DNA from 4 places in the Streptomyces sp. NPDC047081 genome. Region 1 is predicted to be linked to each of the others. Evidence: riboswitches for the same ligand, from Rfam matches in the RefSeq annotation. Region 1 holds a riboswitch; each other region holds the start of a gene.

Region 1 (5,164 bases):
AGCCTTCGGAACCTGGTCCGCCACGATCTGGTCGAGCAGTTTGCCGCGCACGGCGAGGTTGGTGTAGCCGAAGTCGCCCTCGGGCCTGCGGTCCGCGAGCAGCACCGCGAACCGGTCGGCCCAGCCGACGAACGCCCCGTCGGGGCCGGGGTCGCCGACGCCCTCGGTGAAGCTGTCCCCCACCGCAACGTACGACCCGATCACGGATCTGCTGTCACTCTTCGAATCGTCTGCCACGCTGTTCATGATTCACCTTCGAATGTGACCTACGCGACCGTAAGAAGGGGTTGACGGGCGGTGAGATAAGCCACTTCTAAAGATCTCCCCAAGCCAGGAATAACCTTCCGATCAGGGCTGTTGAAGGGTCAACCGCCAGACCCTGAAGTCGCTGATCCGGAAATGACTCCAGGTCGTCCGGAAGGCGAAATGCCCGCTTGTGTACGGGTCCTGGTCGTCGTAGTCGAAGACGAGCCGCCCGTTGTTCCGCCAGCGGACCGCCGACCCGTCGGACACGATCCGGACCCGGTTGGGCTCGTTCGCGACGAGCAGCGGCTCGGTGTAGTCGTAGATCAGCGGCCGGACCCCGGCCTCGCCGACGTAACGGCGCAGCCGGGTCGTGGTGTTGGTGTTGGCGCCGTAGCCGACGTAGTACGTGCGGAGGTAGTCGTACTCGGCCAGTGCTCCGCCGCGCCGCGTGGCGAAGATGTCGTCCGGGGAGCGGACGTCGGTGGCGTTCCAGAAGTTGTTGAGGTCGGACACACGGTCGTTGACCCCGCCTTCGGAGACGGCCGTGGCGGTGTACTCGATGGCGTACGGCCCGTCGAGGCGCCGCCTGAACCAGACCGTGGCGCCGGCGGGTACGTCCACCTCCAGCGTCCCGCGCGAGGCGGTGACCGTTCCGCCGTTCTCCAGTTCTACGGCCCATTTGCCGAGGCCGCGCCGGAAGTCGTCGTGGGCGAGGAGACGCCGGCGGGGCGCGGCGCTCGCGCCTTGCGCAGGGGCGAGGGCGGCCAGGGCGGCGCCTGCGGCGAGGGCTCCGAATGCTCTGCGGGTGGTCGTCACAGGCGGGGCTCCTTCGGATGCAGAAAGCGCTTGCAGGGCAACGGGGTTCACTGTGCCGCCGGCGCCCCCTCCCTGTCGACACCCCCGCCCCTCCCGCCACACGACCGCAACACCGCAACCCGAACAGACGGAGCCGGACACACCGAAGGCCGGACCCGGGGATCGGGGTCCGGCCTTCGGCGGCGTGTCGGGCGGTCGGGTCGGCGGGGGTCAGCCGACGGCGACGCCCTTCGAGCGGAGGTAGGCCACGGGGTCCACGTCGGAGCCGTAGTCCGGCGTGGTGCGGATCTCGAAGTGCAGGTGCGGGCCGGTGACGTTGCCGGTCGCGCCGGAGAGGCCGATCTGCTGGCCCTCGGTCACGGTCTGGCCGGCCGAGACGGAGAGCTGGGAGAGGTGGCCGTACTGGGCGTAGTAGCCGTCGGCGAGCTTGATGACGACCTGGTTGCCGTAGGCGCCGCCCCAGCCCGCGGAGACGACCGTGCCCGCGCCCACGGCCTTGAGGGAGGTGCCGGTCGGGACGACGAAGTCGACGCCGGTGTGGTAGCCGCTGGACCACATGCTGCCGGCCACGTGGTAGCCGGTGCCGATGGTGCCGCCGGAGACCGGGAGGGTGAAGCCGGTGGCGGTGCTGGTGGTCTCGGCGGTCCGGGTGGCGGACGTCTTGGCGGAGGACGACTGCGACTTGGCCGAGGAGGAGGACGAGGCCGAGGACGAGGACTTGGTGGTGCTCGTCGCGGCCTGCTTGCCGATGGTGAGCTTCAGGCCGGGGTGGATCAGCGACGGGTCGTCGCCGACGGCCTGGCGGTTGTCGGCGTAGAGCTTCTTCCAGCCGCCGGTGACGTTCTGCTCGTCGGCGATCTTCGAGAGATAGTCGCCGACCCGCACCGAATAGGTGCGCGCACCCGCGTTGTCGGCGGCGCTCTTCTTCTCGGCGGCCTTCTTCTGGGTCACCGGAAGGGACTGGACGGCCTTTTCGGAAACCGACTGGGAAGCGGACTGCGTGGTGGCCGCATGGGCGCCGGTGGCCCCCATGAGCGGGAGGGCGAGAGCGGCGCCACCGGTTCCGGCGACGGCGATCGAGCGGGAAAGACGCGGGGACTTCGGGCGGCGGTGCTTACCCTTCGCGGGCATGGCGAATTCCTCTCCGGCGCCTGCGAGGTGAGCTGTCGGGTGCGGACTGGAGATGTCCGGCCGCGCGTTTCGGCGCGGCTTTACCCCAAGCCTGTTCCGGAGACCGGTCCAGGCGGTTGTACCTGTGGGTCCCCCGCTCCTGCCGTTCACGGGTGAGTTGTGCGGACACCGGGCGGCGGCAGGATTGGGCGTCCGTCCGGATTGGTGTGGAACGTAAGCGACCAAGACGCAAAGGGACAAGTGACGGTTCCCTGTGAATGCGATTCCCTTGATCCCTTTCCGGAATTCCCCGTCACACTCCGTGAATCAGGAAGCAGTCGCCGAGACCAAAGTCCCTTGAAAAGCACCTGAATTACGTGAACATGACGGGGCACGCACCGTCACGGATATGACGCTCCTCACGTGACACTGCTCCAGCTTTCCTTATTCCAGAGCGAGTTGGAATGAAGACGCCAATTCGGACAGAAGGCTCAGATGCGGCGCAGGCGGAGGACTGCCGCATCAAGGTCGCCGCGCAGTCCGGTCCACAGTCCGTGATGCAGCAATACGGCACCCCTGTGAACTTCGCCCGTTTCACGGCATTCGTACGAGGCTGTGGGGTCGAGGCCCCGCAGTCGCAGCGCCGGTACGGGTTCGCCGTAACTCTGCGCCTGGAGCCAGGCGAGGACGACCGTCTCGTCGCCGCGCACGTACTGGACCGCGCTCAGGCCGCCCGTCGGCGGGCGCAGCCGGTAGAGGTCGCCGTGCTGCACGAGCGGGCGGATCTCCTTGTAGAGGGCAACCCACTCACCGGCCTCGGCGAGCTCCTCCTCGGTCCACTGGGTGAGGTCGCCGCCGACCCCGAGCACACCGGCCATGGAGCTCACGAAGCGGAAGCGCAGCGAGCTGATCCGGCCGTTGAGCTGGGTGTTGGGGCTGTCGGTGACCCAGGCGGCCATCACGCGCGCGGGGTGGATCTGGCTGAAGCCGTGCTGGATGGCGAGCCGGTCCAGCGGGTCGGTGTTGTCGGAGGTCCACACCTGGTCGGTACGGCTCATGACGCCGAGGTCGATCCGGCCGCCGCCGCCCGAGCAGGACTCGAAGGCGACGCCGGGGTGGGCGGCCCGCAGGCGGTCCAACAGGGCGTAAAAGGCGCGCACATGGTCGACCCACAGGCGCTGCGGATAGGCCTCGCCGGGCCAGCCGGCGTCGGTGAAGCAGCGGTTGAAGTCCCACTTGACGTAGTCGATCGGGGCGCTGGTCAGGAGTGTGTCGAGGCGCTCCCAGAGGTACTCCTGGACGTCCTCGCGGGCGAGGTTGAGGACGAGCTGATTGCGGAATTCCATCCGCTTTCGTCCCGGTTGGAACTGCGCCCAGTCGGGGTGGGCGCGGTAGAGCTCGCTGTCCGGATTGACCATTTCGGGCTCGACCCAGATGCCGAACTGCATGCCGAGCGCGTGCACGTAGTCGGCGAGCGGTGCGAGGCCCTTGGGGAAGCGGTCGGGGTTGGGCGTCCAGTCGCCGAGCCCGGCGCGGTCGCTGGTGCGCTCGCCGAACCAGCCGTCGTCGACGACGAAGAGCTCGACGCCGATCGCCGCGGCCCGCCGGGCGAGCGTGCCCTGCTGCTCCTCGGAGATGTCGAACTCGGTGGCCTCCCAGGAGTTGAACAGCACCGGGCGGTCCTGCTCGGCGTCCGGGATCACGTACGCGCGCTGGTACGCGTGCCAGGCCCGGCTCGCACCGCCGAAGCCGCCGTCGCTCCACAGGCCGGCGAAGACGGGGGTGGTGTACGACTCCCCCGACTCCAGCCTCAGCAGCCCGGAGTCGTCGTAGCCGGCACCGCCGGTGATCTGCACGCGCGCGTCCGGGAGTTGCGCCACCGCGATGCGCCAGGAGCCGGACCAGCCGAGCGCGCAGCCGTAGACCTCGCCGCGCTCCTCGGTGGCGTCGGTGTCGAGGGCGACCCAGGGCAGGTGCTGGTGTCCGGTGTGGCCGCGGCGGCTGCCGATGATCTTCTCGCCGTAGGTGAGCGGCGCGGCGGTGAGCAGGGACTCGGCGGCCCAGCGGCCGTGCAGCTGGGACAGGCGCCAGTCCTCGCGGTCGGGCAGGGTCCAGGTGGCGGAGTCGGCCCGCAGCAGCTCCAGGGCGGGCCCTTCGTTGCCCAGCTCGACCCAGCGCTCCACGACGTCGTGGCGCATCCGGTAGTGCAGCGTGACGGCCAGGCCGCCGTCCCGGAAGCGCAGCCGCAGGTGGTCGCCCTCCGCCTCGTAGGCCTCGAAGGTCCACTCGGTGCCGCGGCGCTCATCGGTGCGCACGGACAGGGCGGGGCGGGCGAAGCGGGGGCCGCCCTCGACCGGGTACTCCTCGTGGCCGTCGAGCTGCGACTCGAAGGGCCGGTAGACGGGCAGTGGACGCTCGGCGAGCGCCTCGGCGTCGGCGAGCGCGATCCGCGGCCCCCAGTGCAGATGCAGCAGCTCGTCACCCTCGGTGAGGTGGACGGCGTAACTGCTGGTCGGCCCGGAGAGAACCCAGGTACGGCCGCGGTCGGAGATCTCCAGCATCAAGCCCCCACACATTCGAACAGGTGCGATCAATCGGCAACATCATCAAGGGCCGCGGGTCGGACTGCAACGCCTGTGGACAACTCATTGCCTCAGGAACCCATGTCGTATCGTCGGGAAGGTGCCCGTCGGCGAGCCGCGACGGCGGGCGAGTGGGAGGAGCCCCCGTGACGCAGCAGATCCCCTCGACCGAGCCCGAGCTGTCCGGTGTCCGCAATTTCCGTGACGTGGGTGGGCTGCCGACGGTGGACGGACGGCGGGTGCGGTACGGAGTGCTGTTCCGCAGCGGCCACCTCGCGCACGCGACGGAGGAGGACGCGGAGTTCCTCTCCTCCCTGGGTCTGCACACGATCTTCGACTTCCGCAACGCGGCGGACCAGAAGCTGGAGGGCCCGGACGTCGAGCTGCCGGGGGTGCGCAATGTGAACCTG
Region 2 (5,164 bases), on a different contig from region 1:
GCTGCGCGTGGTGCTCTCCGAGGACCACCTGACCCCGGTCGCGGCGGTGTGCCTCTGGTACGACGTCGGCTCGCGGCACGAAGTCAAGGGACGTACCGGCCTTGCTCACCTCTTCGAGCACCTGATGTTCCAGGGCTCGGGCCAGGTCAAGGGCAACGGCCACTTCGAGCTGGTACAGGGCGCCGGCGGCTCGCTCAACGGTACGACCAGCTTCGAGCGCACCAACTACTTCGAGACCATGCCCGCCCACCAGCTGGAGCTCGCCCTCTGGCTGGAGGCCGACCGCATGGGCTCCCTGCTGGCCGCCCTGGACGACGAGTCCATGGAGAACCAGCGGGATGTGGTGAAGAACGAACGCAGGCAGCGCTACGACAACGTCCCGTACGGCACCGCGTTCGAGAAGCTCACCGCCCTCGCCTACCCGGAGGGCCACCCCTACCACCACACCCCGATCGGCTCGATGGCCGACCTGGACGCGGCGACCCTGGAGGACGCGCGCGCGTTCTTCCGCACGTACTACGCGCCGAACAACGCCGTCCTGTCGGTGGTCGGCGACATCGACCCGGAGCAGACCCTCGCCTGGGTCGAGAAGTACTTCGGCTCCATCGCCTCGCACGACGGCAAGCCCGCGCCCCGCGACGGCTCGCTGCCCGAGGTCATCGGCGAGCAGCTGCGCGAGGTCGTCGAGGAGGAGGTCCCCGCGCGCGCGTTGATGGCCGCCTACCGGCTCCCGCACGACGGCACGCGCGCGTGCGACGCGGCCGACCTGGCGCTGACCGTCCTCGGTGGCGGCGAGTCCTCCCGCCTCTACAACCGCCTGGTGCGGCGCGACCGTACGGCCGTCGCGGCCGGCTTCGGCCTGCTGCGGCTGGCCGGAGCGCCCTCCCTGGGCTGGCTGGACGTGAAGACCTCCGGTGACGTCGAGGTGCCAGTCATCGAGGCCGCCATCGACGAGGAGCTCGCCCGGTTCGCCGAGGAGGGCCCCACGGCCGAGGAAATGGAGCGCGCCCAGGCCCAGTTGGAGCGCGAGTGGCTCGACCGGCTCGGCACGGTCGCCGGCCGCGCCGACGAACTGTGCCGGTTCGCCGTCCTGTTCGGCGACCCGCAGCTCGCCCTGACCGCGGTGCAGCGCGTCCTGGAGGTGACGCCGCAGGAGGTCCAGGAGGTCGCCAAGGCCCGCCTGCGGCCCGACAACCGCGCGGTGCTCGTCTACGAACCCGTCACCGGAGAGGTCGCCGAGGACGCGGATCCCCCCGAAGACCCCGAGGCCGAGGCCACGGTCGAAGCCGGCGACAAGAACGAGGAGGCGGCCAAGTGACCGAGCTCGCCACGATGCAGTTCCACCCGCAGCCCCAGGCGGGCGAGGCCAAGCCGTGGGCGTTCCCCGCGCCCACGCGCGGGGCGCTCGGCAACGGCCTGACCGTCCTGCGCTGCCACCGCCCCGGCCAGCAGGTCGTCGCCGTCGAGGTCCTCCTGGACGCGCCCCTGGAGGCCGAGCCGGCCGACTTCGAAGGCGTCGCCACGATCATGGCGCGCGCCTTCTCCGAGGGCACCGACAAGCACTCCGCGGAGGACTTCGCCGCCGAGCTGGAGCGCTGCGGCGCCACCCTCGACGCGCACGCCGACCACCCCGGCGTCCGCCTCAGCCTGGAGGTGCCGGCCTCCCGCCTGGCCAAGGCGCTCGGCCTGCTCGCCGACGCCCTCAGGGCGCCCGCGTTCGCCGACAGCGAGGTCGAGCGGCTGGTCCGCAACCGCCTCGACGAGATCCCGCACGAGCTGGCCAACCCCTCCCGGCGGGCCGCCAAGGAACTCTCCCGGCAGCTGTTCCCGGCGACCTCGCGCATGTCCCGCCCGCGCCAGGGCACCGAGGAGACCGTCGAGAAGATCGACGCGGCGGCCGTACGCGCCTTCTACGACCGCCATGTCCGGCCCGCCACCGCCACCGCCGTGGTCGTCGGCGACCTCACCGGCATCGACCTGGACGCACTGCTCGGCGAGACCCTGGGCACCTGGACGGGCTCCACCGCCGAGCCCCGCCCGGTGCCGCCGGTCACCGCCGACGACACCGGCCGCGTGTTCATCGTCGACCGTCCCGGCGCCGTCCAGACCCAGCTGCTCATCGGCCGCGTCGGCGCCGACCGGCACGACCGCGTGTGGCCCGCGCAGGTGCTCGGCACGTACTGCCTCGGCGGCACCCTCACCTCCCGCCTGGACCGCGTCCTGCGCGAGGAGAAGGGCTACACCTACGGTGTGCGGGCGTTCGGCCAGGTGCTGCGCTCCGCCCCGGACGGCACCGGCGCCTCGATGCTCGCCATCAGCGGCTCCGTCGACACCCCGAACACCGGCCCGGCGCTGGACGACCTCTGGAAGGTGCTGCGCACCCTCGCCGAGGGCGGCCTCACCGACGCGGAGCGGGACGTCGCCGTACAGAACCTCGTCGGAGTCGCGCCGCTCAAGTACGAGACCGCGGCGGCCGTCGCGAGCACGCTGGCCGACCAGGTAGAGCAGCACCTGCCCGACGACTACCAGGCCACGCTGTACCGGCAGCTCGCCGCGACCGGCACCGTGGAGGCCACCGCGGCGGCCGTGAGCGCGTTCCCGGTGGACCGCCTGGTGACCGTCCTCGTCGGCGACGCGGCGCAGATCAAGGCGCCCGTGGAGGCGCTCGGCATCGGCGAAGTGACCGTGGTGTCCGCCGAGTAGCGGCACGCGCGCGTGGAGGGCCCTGGTGACTGATGCGTCACCAGGGCCCTCTTATGTCCGAATTGGGGCGGAGGTTGCCTGTCTGCCCTGTGGGATGCGCTACAAACACCGTGATCCGTTTGGGGATTGAAAGTCGCCCCGCTTAGCGTCGTCCGGGCTGTCCGTCAGGCACCGCGCCGCATCCGCGGCACCGGACAGTCATCGCCGAGTCCCCGTACGGCGCGAGCCAGGGGAGCCGGGGACCCACGCAGTCCCTGGGGTGAATCGGACGCCCGCGCTCCGGCGAGGGGGCCCGTAGGAGACCTTCCTGCTCCGAACCCGTCAGCTAACCCGGTAGGCGAGAAGGAAGGAAAGGACCAGCCAGTACATGGCGTTCATGTGCGCCACCGGGAAGCACCGCCGTCCCGGCAAGCTCAAGCGCTCCACCGTCCAGGCGGCCGGCGTCGCAGCCCTCGCCACCACCGGTGTCATCGGTACCCTCGCGGCCCCCGCGCTCGCCGCCGACAACTCGGTCGAGAGCACCGTCGAGCAGACCGGTCTCAACCCCGTCATCGCCATCGGCGACTCCATAGCCGACAAGATCGACGCCCAGGCCGACGCGCAGAAGCAGGCCGCCGAGGAGGCCGCCCGCAAGAAGGCCGCCGCCGAAGCCGCGCGCAAGAAGGCCGTCGCCAAGGCCAAGGCGGAGCGCGAGGCCAAGCAGCGCGCCGCCCGCGAGGCCGAGCGCAAGCGCCTCAACACCTTCGTGGCGCCGATCGCCAACTCCTATGTCTCCACGGGCTACAAGGCCAGCAGCTCTCTGTGGTCCTCCGGCAGCCACACAGGCATCGACTTCCACGCGGCCAGTGGTACGTCCGTGCACGCGGTCGGCTCCGGCACGGTCGTCGAGGCCGGGTGGGGCGGCTCGTACGGCAACAACATCGTGATCAAGATGAGCGACGGCATGTACACCCAGTACGGCCATCTGTCGTCCATCGGTGTCTCGGTGGGCCAGAAGGTCGCCCCGGGCCAGCAGATCGGCCTCTCCGGCGCGACCGGCAACGTCACCGGACCGCACCTGCACTTCGAGGCCCGTACGACCCCCGACTACGGCTCGGACGTCGACCCCGTCGCGTACCTGCGCTCGCACGGCGTGAACGTCTGACGACGGACCGCGAGATCTTCCGGAACCCCGGCTCCACGAGCCGGGGTTTCGCCGTTTCCGTCCGGTTGCTGTCCAAAAAATATCCATGGATTCCGGCCCCCCGTCGGAAATTCCCGCCGATTGCAATAGAGTCACGGAACACACGTCAATCGGCGACGTTTCACGGGGATTAAGACGGAGGTCGGTCATGCGTATTCCGGCGCACTCGGTATGCACGGCGATCAGAGACGACATCGTCGCCGGTGTCTACGAGCGCGGGAGCCGCCTCACCGAGGAACTCCTGGCCCGCCGCTACGGCGTCTCGCGCGTCCCCGTCCGCGAGGCCCTGCGCACCCTGGAGGCCGAGGGCTTCGTGGTGACCCGCCGGCACGCGGGCGCGTGCGTGGCCGAACCGAACGAGCAGGAGGCCGCCGACCTGCTGGAGATGCGCATGCTCCTGGAGCCGCTCGGCGCCTCCCGGGCCGCCCAGCGCCGCACCGAGGCCCACCTCAAGGTCCTGCGCGGCCTGGTCAGACTGGGCCAGGAGCGGGCCAGGAGGGGCAACAGCGAGGATCTGCGCTCCCTGGGCGGCTGGTTCCACGAGACGCTCGCCCAGGCCTCCGCCAGCCCCGCCCTGACCTCGATGCTGACCCAGCTGCGCCACAAGATCGCCTGGATGTACGCCGTGGACGCGCCCGCCAACCCCGTGGAGTCCTGGGCGGAGCACGGCGCGATCGTCGACGCCGTGGCGCGCGGCGACAGCGAACGCGCGCGTGCCGTCACCACCCTCCACACCGAGCGCTCCAGCGCGGCGCACCGGCTGCGGTTCGGTACCGGCGCCGAGCGTGTGAGGAACTCGCAACATCCCGTAAACATGCCGAGCCTGCGGCATTAACACAGGCGCCGTATACAAAGAAGTGAGAATTCCCGGGGGTTTATTCATGCTGCCCCCGAGTGGAATTCCGTGGTCTCTGTGCAGGAAATGCGAAGGGCTCGCCCGGTAATTCGGACGAGCCCTTCTGTGATGCCCTGATCAGACGGTCTCGGGAAGTTCCTCGAGACCCTCGGAGACCAGCTTGGCCAGTCGGTCGAGGGCGACGTCCGCACCCTCGGCGTCGGAGGCGAGGACGATCTCCTCGCCACCCTGGGCGCCCAGGCCCAGGACGGCCAGCATGGAGGCCGCGTTGACGGGGTTGCCGTCGGCCTTGGCGATCGTCACCGGGATACCTGCGGCCGTGGCGGCCCGGACGAAGATGGAAGCGGGGCGGGCGTGGAGGCCCTCGGCCCAGCCGACGTTGACGCGGCGCTCAGCCATGTGATGCTGCCCTTCGGTGTTCA
Region 3 (5,164 bases), on a different contig from region 1:
GCGCCCGAGCTGCTGCTTGAAGGCCTCGACGTCCGCGTCGGTGGGCTCGGTGCGCGGGGTGGTCGGCGGAGGCGTTTCCACTACGAAGGTCTCTCTGGTCAGGTCACTGGTCGAAGGCGCCAGTCTGGTTCATCGGTCTTCATCCGTCTTCATCGGTCGGAGGCGTCGGACTTGTCGACCCCGTCCCAGACGTTCGTGTACCAGGGCCGGTCGGCGGCGCCCAGGTCGGCGCGGGACTGCTTGGCCGCGTCCGGGTCGATGACGACGTAACCCGTCTCGCCCGGCAGCACGTAGTGCAGCCGCTGCCGGATCTGCTGCTCGGCGTACGAGTCGTCCTGCCAGCGTGCCTTGAGGTCGCGCAGCTGCTCGACGCGCTCGGCGGCCTGCTGCTTCTGCCGCTGCAGATCGGCGATCTCGGCGCGCTGGGAGACGTACTGCCTTATGGGATAGGCGAGCGCGACGACCAGGGTGCACACCACGAGCGCGAGCAGTGCCGCCCGGCCGGTGAGGCGGGAGCGGCGGGCCTGCCGCTTGGTCTGGGAGCGGTAGACCCGGGCCGCGGTCTGCTCGCCGAGCAGCTTGAGCCTGGTCGCGGTGGAGAACCGGTCCCGGTCCTTCACGGCCATGTCCCCGCCTCCCGTTCACACGCGCGTACGTCCCCGCACACGGTACGGGACCGGTACGGGGACGTACGTACGACTGGCTAAGGCTTAACCCCGGAAGGGTCAGCCCTTGAAGCGCGGGAAGGCGCTGCGGCCCGCGTACACCGCCGCGTCGTCGAGGATCTCCTCGATGCGCAGCAGCTGGTTGTACTTGGCGACGCGCTCCGAGCGGGCCGGGGCGCCGGTCTTGATCTGGCCGCAGTTGGTGGCGACGGCGAGGTCGGCGATGGTGACGTCCTCGGTCTCGCCGGAGCGGTGGGACATCATGCACTTGAAGCCGTTGCGCTGGGCGAGCTCGACGGCGTCCAGGGTCTCGGTGAGCGAGCCGATCTGGTTCACCTTGACGAGGAGCGCGTTGGCGGCGCCGTCCTCGATGCCGCGGGCGAGGCGCTCCGGGTTGGTGACGAACAGGTCGTCGCCGACGATCTGGACCTTGTCTCCGAGCTTGTCCGTGAGGACCTTCCAGCCGGCCCAGTCGTCCTCGAACAGCGGGTCCTCGATGGAGACGAGCGGGTAGGCCGCGACGAGCTCCTCGTAGTACTCCGTCATCTCGGCGGCGGAGCGCTCCTTGCCCTCGAAGAGGTACTTGCCGTCCTTGTAGAACTCGGAGGCGGCGACGTCGAGCGCGAGGGCGATCTGCTCGCCGGGGGCGTAGCCGGCTTCCTTGATGGCCTCGAGGATGAGGTCGAGGGCGGCGCGGTTGGAGTCCAGGTTCGGGGCGAAGCCGCCCTCGTCGCCGAGGCCGGTGGACAGGCCGCGGCCCTTCAGGACCTTCTTGAGGGTGTGGTAGACCTCGGTGCCCCAGCGCAGCGCCTCGGAGAAGGACTCCGCGCCGATCGGGGCGATCATGAACTCCTGGATGTCGACGTTGGAGTCCGCGTGGGATCCGCCGTTCAGGATGTTCATCATCGGGACGGGCAGCAGGTGCGCGTTCGGGCCGCCGAGGTAGCGGAAGAGCGGGAGGTCGCTGGCCTCGGAGGCGGCGTGGGCGACGGCGAGGGAGACGCCGAGGATGGCGTTGGCGCCGAGGGAGCCCTTGTTGTCGGTGGCGTCCAGGTCGAACATCGCCTGGTCGATCAGGCGCTGCTCGGTGGCGTCGTAGCCGACCAGCTCCGGGCCGATCTGCTCGATGACGGCGAGGACGGCCTTCTCGACACCCTTGCCCTGGTAGCGGTTCGGGTCACCGTCTCGGAGCTCGATGGCCTCGAAGGCGCCGGTGGAGGCGCCGGAGGGGACGGCGGCACGACCCGTGCTGCCGTCGTCGAGGCCGACCTCGACCTCGACCGTGGGGTTGCCTCGGGAGTCCAGGATTTCCCGGGCTACGACGACGTCGATGGACGGCACGAGCATCTCCTTCTTGGGATGTGACGCGGCTACGGCAGCACCGCAGCGGCTCTGCGAGACGAGCCTAACCGGCTCCGGCGGATCGGCCACGCTGCCGCCCACCTCTTGGGCAGAACCGAGAGTAAATTGTTTCCGAACGGAACAAAAACCTGCGCGGAAGCACGCGTGCGCGCACACAAAAAGCCCCGCCCCGGTGCGTACGGGGGAACACGCACCGAGGCGGGGAGTCCGTGGGGGACGGGGGAGGCCCTCACGTGTCCTCCATATTGGTGGACACGGCTGTGAAGGCACTGTGGTTCAGCTGGGTTTTACTTCAGGTGGAGCTGCTGACCCGGGTAGATGAGGTTGGCGTCCTCGACGATGTCCTTGTTCAGCTCGAACAGCTTCTTCCAGCCGCCCTTCACCTTGTGCTTCTCGGCGATGGAGCTGAGGGTGTCACCCTTGACGACCTTGTACTCGCCGTCGCCCTTCTTGACCTTCTTGCCGGTCGGGGTGGTGACGGTCTTCGTCGACTTCTTCACGGTCGTGCGCTCGGAGGAGCGGGACGCGGCCTGGGAGTCGGAGCGGGTCGTGTTCGAGGAGCTGCCGGCCGAGCTGGACGCGCTGCTGCCGTTGTAGGCGGCGCTGGACAGGCCCGTGCCGCAGACCGGCCAGGCGCCCTTGCCCTGGGAGGCGAGGACCTTCTCGGCGACGGCGATCTGCTGCGCCTTGGAGGCCTGGTTGGCCTGCGCGGCGTAGGCGGTGCCGCCGTACGCGGCCCAGGTGGAGGCGGAGAACTGCAGACCGCCGTAGTAGCCGTTGCCGGTGTTGATGGACCAGTTGCCGCCGGACTCGCACTGGGCGACGGCGTCCCACTCGGAGGCGGTGGCGGCGGAGGCGCTGCCGGCGGCCATCAGCGGGGCGGCGACGGCGGCGGCACCGGTGACGCCGACGACGGCGATGGCACGGGCGGTCTTGGACGGACGACGGTGCTTGCCCTTGCTGGAAAACAGCATGGATGGATCCCCTCACCGACGCCTGCGAGGTGAGCTGTCGGGTTCGGGCCGGTTGAGTTGCCCGGCCGCGCCCTCGTCTCCACGAGGCGCGGCTACACCCCAAGCCGCCACCGTCAACCATCCGGTGGGGCGCTTACCTTGGGTCCCCCGCTCCTGCCTACGGCGCTGTCAAGCGACGACTGTTCCCGCACGGCCGCTGGCAGGATTCGGCGTTGCGACCGACGGGGCTCGGGTTGCCGAGCGGTGACGACGGTAGACAGGGAATCCGGCGAATTTCAAAGACGATCAGGGCTTCTGAGACTCATCCCACACTTTCGCCAAATCGGACATTCGGCGCGAAGTGTGACGTGAACTCCCGTCTTTTTTCACCCCGTTCGAGGTCTATTCGGCGGGGAGGTCCAGGGTCTGACCGGCAGTGATGTGGTTCGGGTCGGTGCCGATGTCCTGCTTGTTCGCGTCATAGAGGGCGCGCCACCCGCCGTCCAGGTCAAGGGAGTCGGCGATGGAGGCGAGAGTGTCGCCGGCGTGGACGGTGTACGTGTCGTCCGTACGACCCGTGTCCGCATCCTCATCGGCGGCGGCGCCGCGGTGTTTGCCGCTGCCGACCGCGCCGGTGTCGACGAGGCTCCAAGAGCCGACGGCCTGCTCGGAGTTGTCCGAGTCGTCACCGTTCGCCCGATCTGTAGATGAGCTGTCGGTTTTCTGTGACTCGGACGGAGAGGCGGAAGGCGACGCGGAATTGCCGGATTTGGTGGAGTTGTCCGCACTGTCGGTGGAGGCGCTCGGCGAGGCGGAACCGTCGGATCCATCACCGGAGGACGAGGAACCCGATCCCGTGTCACCGGACGAGTTGGACAAGCCGGTGGAGCCGGAACTGTCGGACGAGTCCGAATTCCCGGACGAACCGGACGAGTCGTCCGCGACACCGGTGTCCACGTCGGCCGAGCCGGAGTCCTTGGTCAGCCCGGTGGTCAGTCCACAGGTGTGGAAGGCACCCACACCCTGGTCGTCGAGGAGCTTCTCGGCGACGGCGATCTGCTGGTTGCGGCTGGCCAGGTCGGCGCTCGGGGCGTAGTCGAGGCCGCCGTACTTCTCCCAGTCCTCCTGGGTGAGCTTCAGCCCGCCGTAGAACCCGTCACCGTTGTTCTCGCTCCAGGAGCCACCGGTCTCGCACTGTGCCACCTTGTCCCAGGTGTTTCCGTCGGCGGCGCTGGCGCCGCTCGCGGCGAACAGCGGGATCGCGATGGCGGAGCCGGTCACGCCGGCCGCGACGAGGAGTGCCGGAGCCTGGCGGGGGCGACGGTGACGACCGTTCCCGGAGAGCATGCGGGGGCCTTTCGCGAGACAGCAGTGACCGCGGCGCGTGAAGCTTGGGCCAAGCCTTGGCGCCGCCATGGTCCGTGAACCTATCGACTGACGATCACTTGTCACAAGTTAATGCCGCGTAGATCACGTGAAGATCACAGACTTGAGCGCGTGTCACGTTCGGCTGGAAGGACGTGTCGGCCCAACCGGGCTGAACTCGACCGGAAGCGTACGCAGTCCACGCATGATGAGCCCACCACGCCACCTCAACTCGGCGGGATCGGTGGCGAGTTGCAGATCGGGCAGCCGGGTGAGGAGGGTGGCGAGCGCGGTCTGCCCCTCAAGTCGGGCCAGCGGAGCGCCCAGACAGTAGTGGATGCCGTGCCCGTATCCGAGGTGCTGGTTGTCACGGCGGGAGAGGTCGAGGGTGTCGGGCTCGGCGAACCGCTCGGGATCCCGGTCGGCCGCGGCGAGTACGACGAGAACCGGATCGCCGGTCGCGATGTCCTGCCCGCCGATGCGAAGCGGCTCGGTGGCGAACCGCCAGGTGGCGAGCTCCACGGGCCCGTCGTAGCGCAGCAGTTCCTCCACCCCCGTCTCCAGCAGCCCGCGTTCGCCGGCGGCGAGGGAGGACTGGAGTCTGTGGCGCTGCTCGGGGTGGGTGAGGAGGGCGTACGTCCCGTTGCCGATGAGGTTGACGGTGGTCTCGAACCCGGCGAACAGCAGGATGAAGGCCATGGCGGCGGCCTCGTTCTCGGTGAGGTGCTCGCCGTGGTCGGAGGCGCGGATGAGCCCGGAGATGAGGTCTTCGCCGGGAGTGGGTTGGGCGGGCAGCGCTTCCCGCTTCCGATGGATGAG
Region 4 (5,164 bases), on a different contig from region 1:
GCATGTGCGGGAAGACTCCGTCCTCCATGCCGGTCAGGAAGACGACCGGGAACTCGAGGCCCTTGGCGGTGTGCAGGGTCATCAGGGTGATGACTCCGGAGCCGTCCTCGTCCTCGTCGGGGATCTGGTCGGAGTCGGCGACCAGCGCGACCCGCTCCAGGAAGTCGGCGAGCGAGCCGGACTCCTCGCCGTCGCCGGACTCCTGCTCGAACTCCAGGGCCACGGCGGCGAGTTCCTGGAGGTTCTCGATGCGGGTCTCGTCCTGCGGGTCGGTGGAGGCCTGCAACTCGGCCAGATAACCGGTCCGTTCGAGGATCGCCTCCAGGACGGTCGCCGGGCCGGCGCCCGACTCGACGATCGTACGGAGGTCCTCCATCAGCGTGTTGAACCGCTTCACGGCGTTCGTCGACCGCGCGGCCATGCCGTACGCCTCGTCGACGCGGCGCAGCGCCTGCGGGAAGCTGATCTTCTCGCGCTGGGAGAGGGCGTCGATCATCGCCTCCGCGCGGTCGCCGATGCCGCGCTTGGGGACGTTCAGGATCCGGCGCAGCGGCACCGAGTCCTCGGGGTTGGCGAGCACGCGCAGGTAGGCCAGGACGTCCCGGACCTCCTTGCGCTCGTAGAAGCGGACGCCGCCGACGACCTTGTAGGGCAGGCCGACGCGGATGAAGACCTCTTCGAAGACACGGGACTGGGCGTTCGTACGGTAGAAGACGGCGACGTCGCCGGCCTTCGCGTCCCCCGAGTCCGTGAGGCGGTCTATCTCCTCGGCGACGAACTGGGCCTCGTCGTGCTCGGTGTCGGCGACATAGCCGGTGATGCGCGCGCCCGCGCCCGCGTTGGTCCACAGGTTCTTGGGGCGGCGGGACTCGTTGCGCTCGATGACCGCGTTGGCGGCGGAGAGGATCGTCTGCGTGGAGCGGTAGTTCTGCTCCAGGAGGATCGTCGTCGCGTTCGGGTAGTCCTCCTCGAACTGGAGGATGTTGCGGATCGTCGCGCCGCGGAAGGCGTAGATCGACTGGTCGGCGTCACCCACGACACACAGCTCGGCGGGCGGGAGGTCGTACTCGTTCGGCGGGACGTCGACGGGGTGCTCGCTGGTCCCCACCAGCTCGCGCACGAGCGCGTACTGGGCGTGGTTGGTGTCCTGGTACTCGTCGACCATGACGTGGCGGAAGCGGCGGCGGTAGTGCTCGGCGACGTCCGGGAAGGCGCGCAGGAGGTTGACCGTCGTCATGATCAGGTCGTCGAAGTCGAGGGCGTTCGCCTCGCGCAGCCGCGACTGGTACATCGCGTAAGCCTGGGCGAGGGTCTTCTCGAAGCCGTCGGCGGCCTGGGCGGCGAAGTCCTCCTCGTCGATCAGCTCGTTCTTCAGGTTGCTGATCTTGGCGCTGAAGGACTTGGGCGGATACCGCTTGGGGTCGAGGTCCAGGTCGCGGCAGACCAGGGCCATCAGCCGCTTGCTGTCGGCGGCGTCGTAGATCGAGAAGGAGGACGTGAAGCCGAGCTTCTTGCTCTCCCTGCGCAGGATCCGCACGCACGCGCTGTGGAAGGTCATCACCCACATCGCGTTGGCGCGCGGGCCGACGAGCTGCTCGACGCGCTCCTTCATCTCGCCGGCGGCCTTGTTGGTGAAGGTGATCGCGAGGATCTGGCCCGGGTGCACGTTCCGCTCGGCGAGGAGGTGCGCGATGCGGTGCGTGAGCACACGGGTCTTGCCGGAGCCGGCGCCGGCCACGATGAGCAGGGGCGTGCCCGCGTGCACGACGGCGGCGCGCTGGTTCTCGTTCAGCCCGTCCAGCAGCGCGGCGGGGTCGATCACCGGCCGCGGGGCGCCGTCACGGTAGTAAGTGTCCCGGTCCGGCGGCACGTCGAACTTCCCGCCGAACAGATCGTCCGGAACCGGTTCCGGACCGTGATCGTCCTCGGGTGGCGGTGGGGGTTCCTCCTCGTGGCCACGGGGTGCCTTGAGGTCCGCCAGGAAGCTGTCGTCAAAGAGGCTGCTCATCGCTCTCCGAGTCTAGGGCGCCCCACTGACAACCCGCTGCCGCCCCGAGAACATCGCGGGATCCGACGAAGCCGACACGCTCCCGGACCACGCCGTCACAGTACGTGAGCACCCTCGCCCTGCTGACCAAAGGTCACGAAAATGTATCGGGCATATCGAACATCAACCTTCACACGGGCCACACGAGTTGGCTACCGTTCCGAGCAGGCCGAACGACCCCCACCGGCGAACCTCGCCGGGCCGTGCGGCCTCCGCCGAGTCCGGGGCGCCGCCGCGCAGCCGGAGCCGGGGACCCACCGACCTTGGGGTGAATCGGTCCAACTCCCATGGGGGACAAGGACCGTAGGGCAACCCTTCCGAACCACCCGCCCGAACCCGACAGCTAACTCGGTAGGCGGATTATGGAAGGAGTCGCCTCCCTTGGCGTCGCACCGCAAGTCGCGCCCCGCGGGTACGCGCGTAGCCGGCATACGCACCCCCGCTCTCGCCACGGCCGCCCTCACCTCCGTGGCCCTGCTCTCCCAGACGGCCAACGCCGCCCCGTCCGCCGACGGGAACCCCTCCCTCGAAGAGGTCGAGAAGAAGGTCGACGACCTGTACCGCCAGGCCGAGTCGGCGACCGAGAAGTACAACGCGGCGAAGGAGAAGACCTCCAAGCAGCGCAAGCGCGTGGACGGCCTCCTCGACGACGTCGCCAAGCGCGCCCAGAAGCTCAACGAACAGCGGGAGCGGCTCGGTTCCTTCGCCGCCGCCGAGTACCGCACGGGCGCCGCCGCGCCGGACACGGCGACCTTCCTGCTCGCCGACTCCCCGCAGGACTACTTCGACCAGACACAGCTGATGAGCCGGCTGACCTCCCGCCAGAAGAGCGAGGTCGACGACTACTTCAGCGAGCAGTCCGCGACGATGAAGAAGCGCCAGGAGGCCTCCGAGAACCTCCAGTCGCTCACCGAGTCGCAGAACGACCTGCAGACCGCCAAGTCCACCGTCCAGAAGAAGCTCTCCGACGCGCGTGAGCTGCTGTCGAAGCTGACCGCGCAGGAGAAGGCGCGGCTCGCGGAGATCGAGAAGAAGAAGCAGGAGGAGGCCGCCCGCAAGGCCGCGGAGCTGGCGCAGCAGCAGGCGGCCGAGCAGAAGGCCGAGGAGCAGGCGGCCCAGCAGAGCGGTTCGTCCACGTCCGGGAGCGGAAGCACGTCCACGGACTCCTCGTACGCCACCAAGGCCGCGAAGGCCCTCGCCTTCGCCCGCTCGCAGATCGGCAAGCCGTACGTCTGGGGCGCGACCGGCCCCGACTCCTACGACTGCTCAGGCCTCACCCAGGCCGCGTGGAAGGCCGCCGGCGTCTCCCTCCCCCGCACCACCTACGACCAGGTGAACGCCGGCACCACGGTCTCCCTCGCCGACGCCCAGCCCGGCGACCTGATCTTCTTCTACGACGACATCAGCCACGTCGGCATCTACATAGGCAACGGCATGATGATCCACGCCCCCAAGCCCGGCGCGTACGTCCGCGAGGAGTCGATCTACTACGGCGGCGAGTCGATCATCCACAGCGTGGTGCGGCCGGCGTGAGACAGGGGCGCGCCCGACTGGCGTGAGGCTGGGCAGGGGGCGCGCGCCAATGAATGAGCGCGGGCGCGCGAATCAACCTTGCGCGCCCCGCTTCATCACTGCGCGCCCCGCCTCATCACTGCGCGCCCCGCGCCAATTTCCTCGCGCACGCGCGCGTGCCCCGGCCGCAACCCCTGGTGTGCTCCTTAGCATCGGCTGCATGGCTGCCCACTCCGCCGATACGTCCGTTTCGTTCCGTGCCTGGTGGGCGCGGCGTGCGCCGGCGGCCGGGGGTGCTGTGATGGCGACCGGGATCGTGTCGGTCGGGCTACAGCTGACGGGGGACGAGGTGGTGTCGCGGGTCGCGCTGGTGATCGCCTGCGTGGCCTGGCTCGGCCTGGCGGCGGACTTCGTGGCGCGGCTGGCGTGGGATCGCGAGCGGTGGCGGGCCGAGGCCGGGTCGCCCGCCGCGCTCACGGCCGTCGCGGCGACCACCGTCCTCGGGACGCGGTTCTCCGCGCTCGGGTGGCAGACCCTCGCCGAGGCCCTGCTGGCGCTGGCAGTCGTGCTGTGGCCCGTGCTGCTCGTGGACGTCGTACGCCACTGGGGTCGGCGCATGCCGGGCGCGGTGTTCCTGTGTTGCGTGGCCACACAGGGCCTCGCCGTGCTCGCGGCCGCGCTGGCCGGGGCGGAGGCGGTGGCGTGGCTGGCGCACGCCGCGCTCGTACTGTCCGGGCTCGGTCTCGTCCTCTACGGCTTCGCCCTCGCCCGCTTCGACCTGCGGCAGGTCCTCGAAGGCGCCGGCGACCACTGGGTCGCGGGCGGCGCGCTCGCCATCTCGGCGCTGGCCGGGTCCAAGCTGATCGCCGCCGACAGCGCGCGCCTGTATCTGTGGAACGACGACGACCGCGGCGTCCTGCGCGCCGTCACCCTCGCGCTGCTCGTGCTCGACGTCGCCTGGTACGCCGTACTGCTGGTCGCGGAGGCCGCACGGCCCCGGCTGCGTTACGACGTGCGGCGCTGGTCCACCGTCTTCCCGATGGGGATGACCGCGGCGGCGACCCTGTCCATCGCCGCCGTCCTCGACGTCTCCTGGCTCGAAGGCCCGGGTCGGGCGCTGCTGTGGATCGCGGTGGCGGCGTGGCTCGCCGTCGCCGCGGGGGCCGTCGTCGCGGCCCGCGCCGACCTCAGGTCCACAGCACCGCGATGAAGATGTTCGCCGTGGTGAGCGCGCCGACCAGCCCGAACAGGCTCTTGTCGACCTTCTCGTCGTCCCGCTTCACATAGACCAGCCCGAGGATCACGATCAGCAGGGCCAGCTTCACGCCGATCTTGATGTTGTTGACGTGCTGGTCGTCGGCCTGGTTGAGGCCGACCAGGATCGCGCCGGTGACCAGCATCGTCAGCGCGCCGTGCAGCATCGCCGGGACGAAACGGGCCTCGCCGCGGCCCATCGCCTTCATCTGGGTGAGGAAGCCGCCGAGGAGCGAGGCGATGCCGACGATGTGCAGGCCGACGAAGAGATGGATGAGTACGTCCATGAGGCCGGAGCTTAAACAGGGGCGCACGGTGCGTCCGACACCGGCCCCGCCGCGACCCGTCCGG

The links. A riboswitch is a leader RNA that binds a small molecule or an ion and turns the genes downstream of it on or off. The one in region 1 is predicted to bind cyclic di-AMP.
Region 2: another riboswitch for cyclic di-AMP. It lies ahead of ABZ848_RS30325 (M23 family metallopeptidase); the one in region 1 lies ahead of ABZ848_RS15715 (LysM peptidoglycan-binding domain-containing M23 family metallopeptidase).
Region 3: another riboswitch for cyclic di-AMP. It lies ahead of ABZ848_RS02380 (transglycosylase family protein); the one in region 1 lies ahead of ABZ848_RS15715 (LysM peptidoglycan-binding domain-containing M23 family metallopeptidase).
Region 4: another riboswitch for cyclic di-AMP. It lies ahead of ABZ848_RS12920 (NlpC/P60 family protein); the one in region 1 lies ahead of ABZ848_RS15715 (LysM peptidoglycan-binding domain-containing M23 family metallopeptidase).

What each region holds. Positions count from the first base shown of each region.
Region 1 is NZ_JBEYUY010000007.1:141,118-146,281, reverse strand. Features, by position in the region: gene ABZ848_RS15725 (SGNH/GDSL hydrolase family protein) at 1-204, opposite strand, end outside; gene ABZ848_RS15720 (DUF6250 domain-containing protein) at 349-1,062, opposite strand; gene ABZ848_RS15715 (LysM peptidoglycan-binding domain-containing M23 family metallopeptidase) at 1,273-2,193, opposite strand; cyclic di-AMP (ydaO/yuaA leader) riboswitch at 2,198-2,363, opposite strand; gene ABZ848_RS15710 (alpha-galactosidase) at 2,664-4,733, opposite strand; gene ABZ848_RS15705 (tyrosine-protein phosphatase) at 4,901-5,164, shown strand, end outside.
Region 2 is NZ_JBEYUY010000018.1:65,805-70,968, reverse strand. Features, by position in the region: gene ABZ848_RS30335 (pitrilysin family protein) at 1-1,318, shown strand, start outside; gene ABZ848_RS30330 (pitrilysin family protein) at 1,315-2,703, shown strand; cyclic di-AMP (ydaO/yuaA leader) riboswitch at 2,896-3,057, shown strand; gene ABZ848_RS30325 (M23 family metallopeptidase) at 3,071-3,847, shown strand; gene ABZ848_RS30320 (GntR family transcriptional regulator) at 4,035-4,721, shown strand; gene ABZ848_RS30315 (HPr family phosphocarrier protein) at 4,860-5,141, opposite strand.
Region 3 is NZ_JBEYUY010000001.1:509,370-514,533, forward strand. Features, by position in the region: gene ABZ848_RS02365 (DUF501 domain-containing protein) at 1-81, opposite strand, end outside; gene ABZ848_RS02370 (septum formation initiator family protein) at 150-626, opposite strand; gene eno (phosphopyruvate hydratase) at 726-2,012, opposite strand; gene ABZ848_RS02380 (transglycosylase family protein) at 2,315-3,001, opposite strand; cyclic di-AMP (ydaO/yuaA leader) riboswitch at 3,006-3,176, opposite strand; gene ABZ848_RS02385 (transglycosylase family protein) at 3,383-4,327, opposite strand; gene ABZ848_RS02390 (cytochrome P450) at 4,481-5,164, opposite strand, start outside.
Region 4 is NZ_JBEYUY010000006.1:5,565-10,728, forward strand. Features, by position in the region: gene pcrA (DNA helicase PcrA) at 1-2,008, opposite strand, end outside; cyclic di-AMP (ydaO/yuaA leader) riboswitch at 2,251-2,421, shown strand; gene ABZ848_RS12920 (NlpC/P60 family protein) at 2,429-3,580, shown strand; gene ABZ848_RS12925 (tellurite resistance/C4-dicarboxylate transporter family protein) at 3,780-4,769, shown strand; gene ABZ848_RS12930 (hypothetical protein) at 4,747-5,100, opposite strand.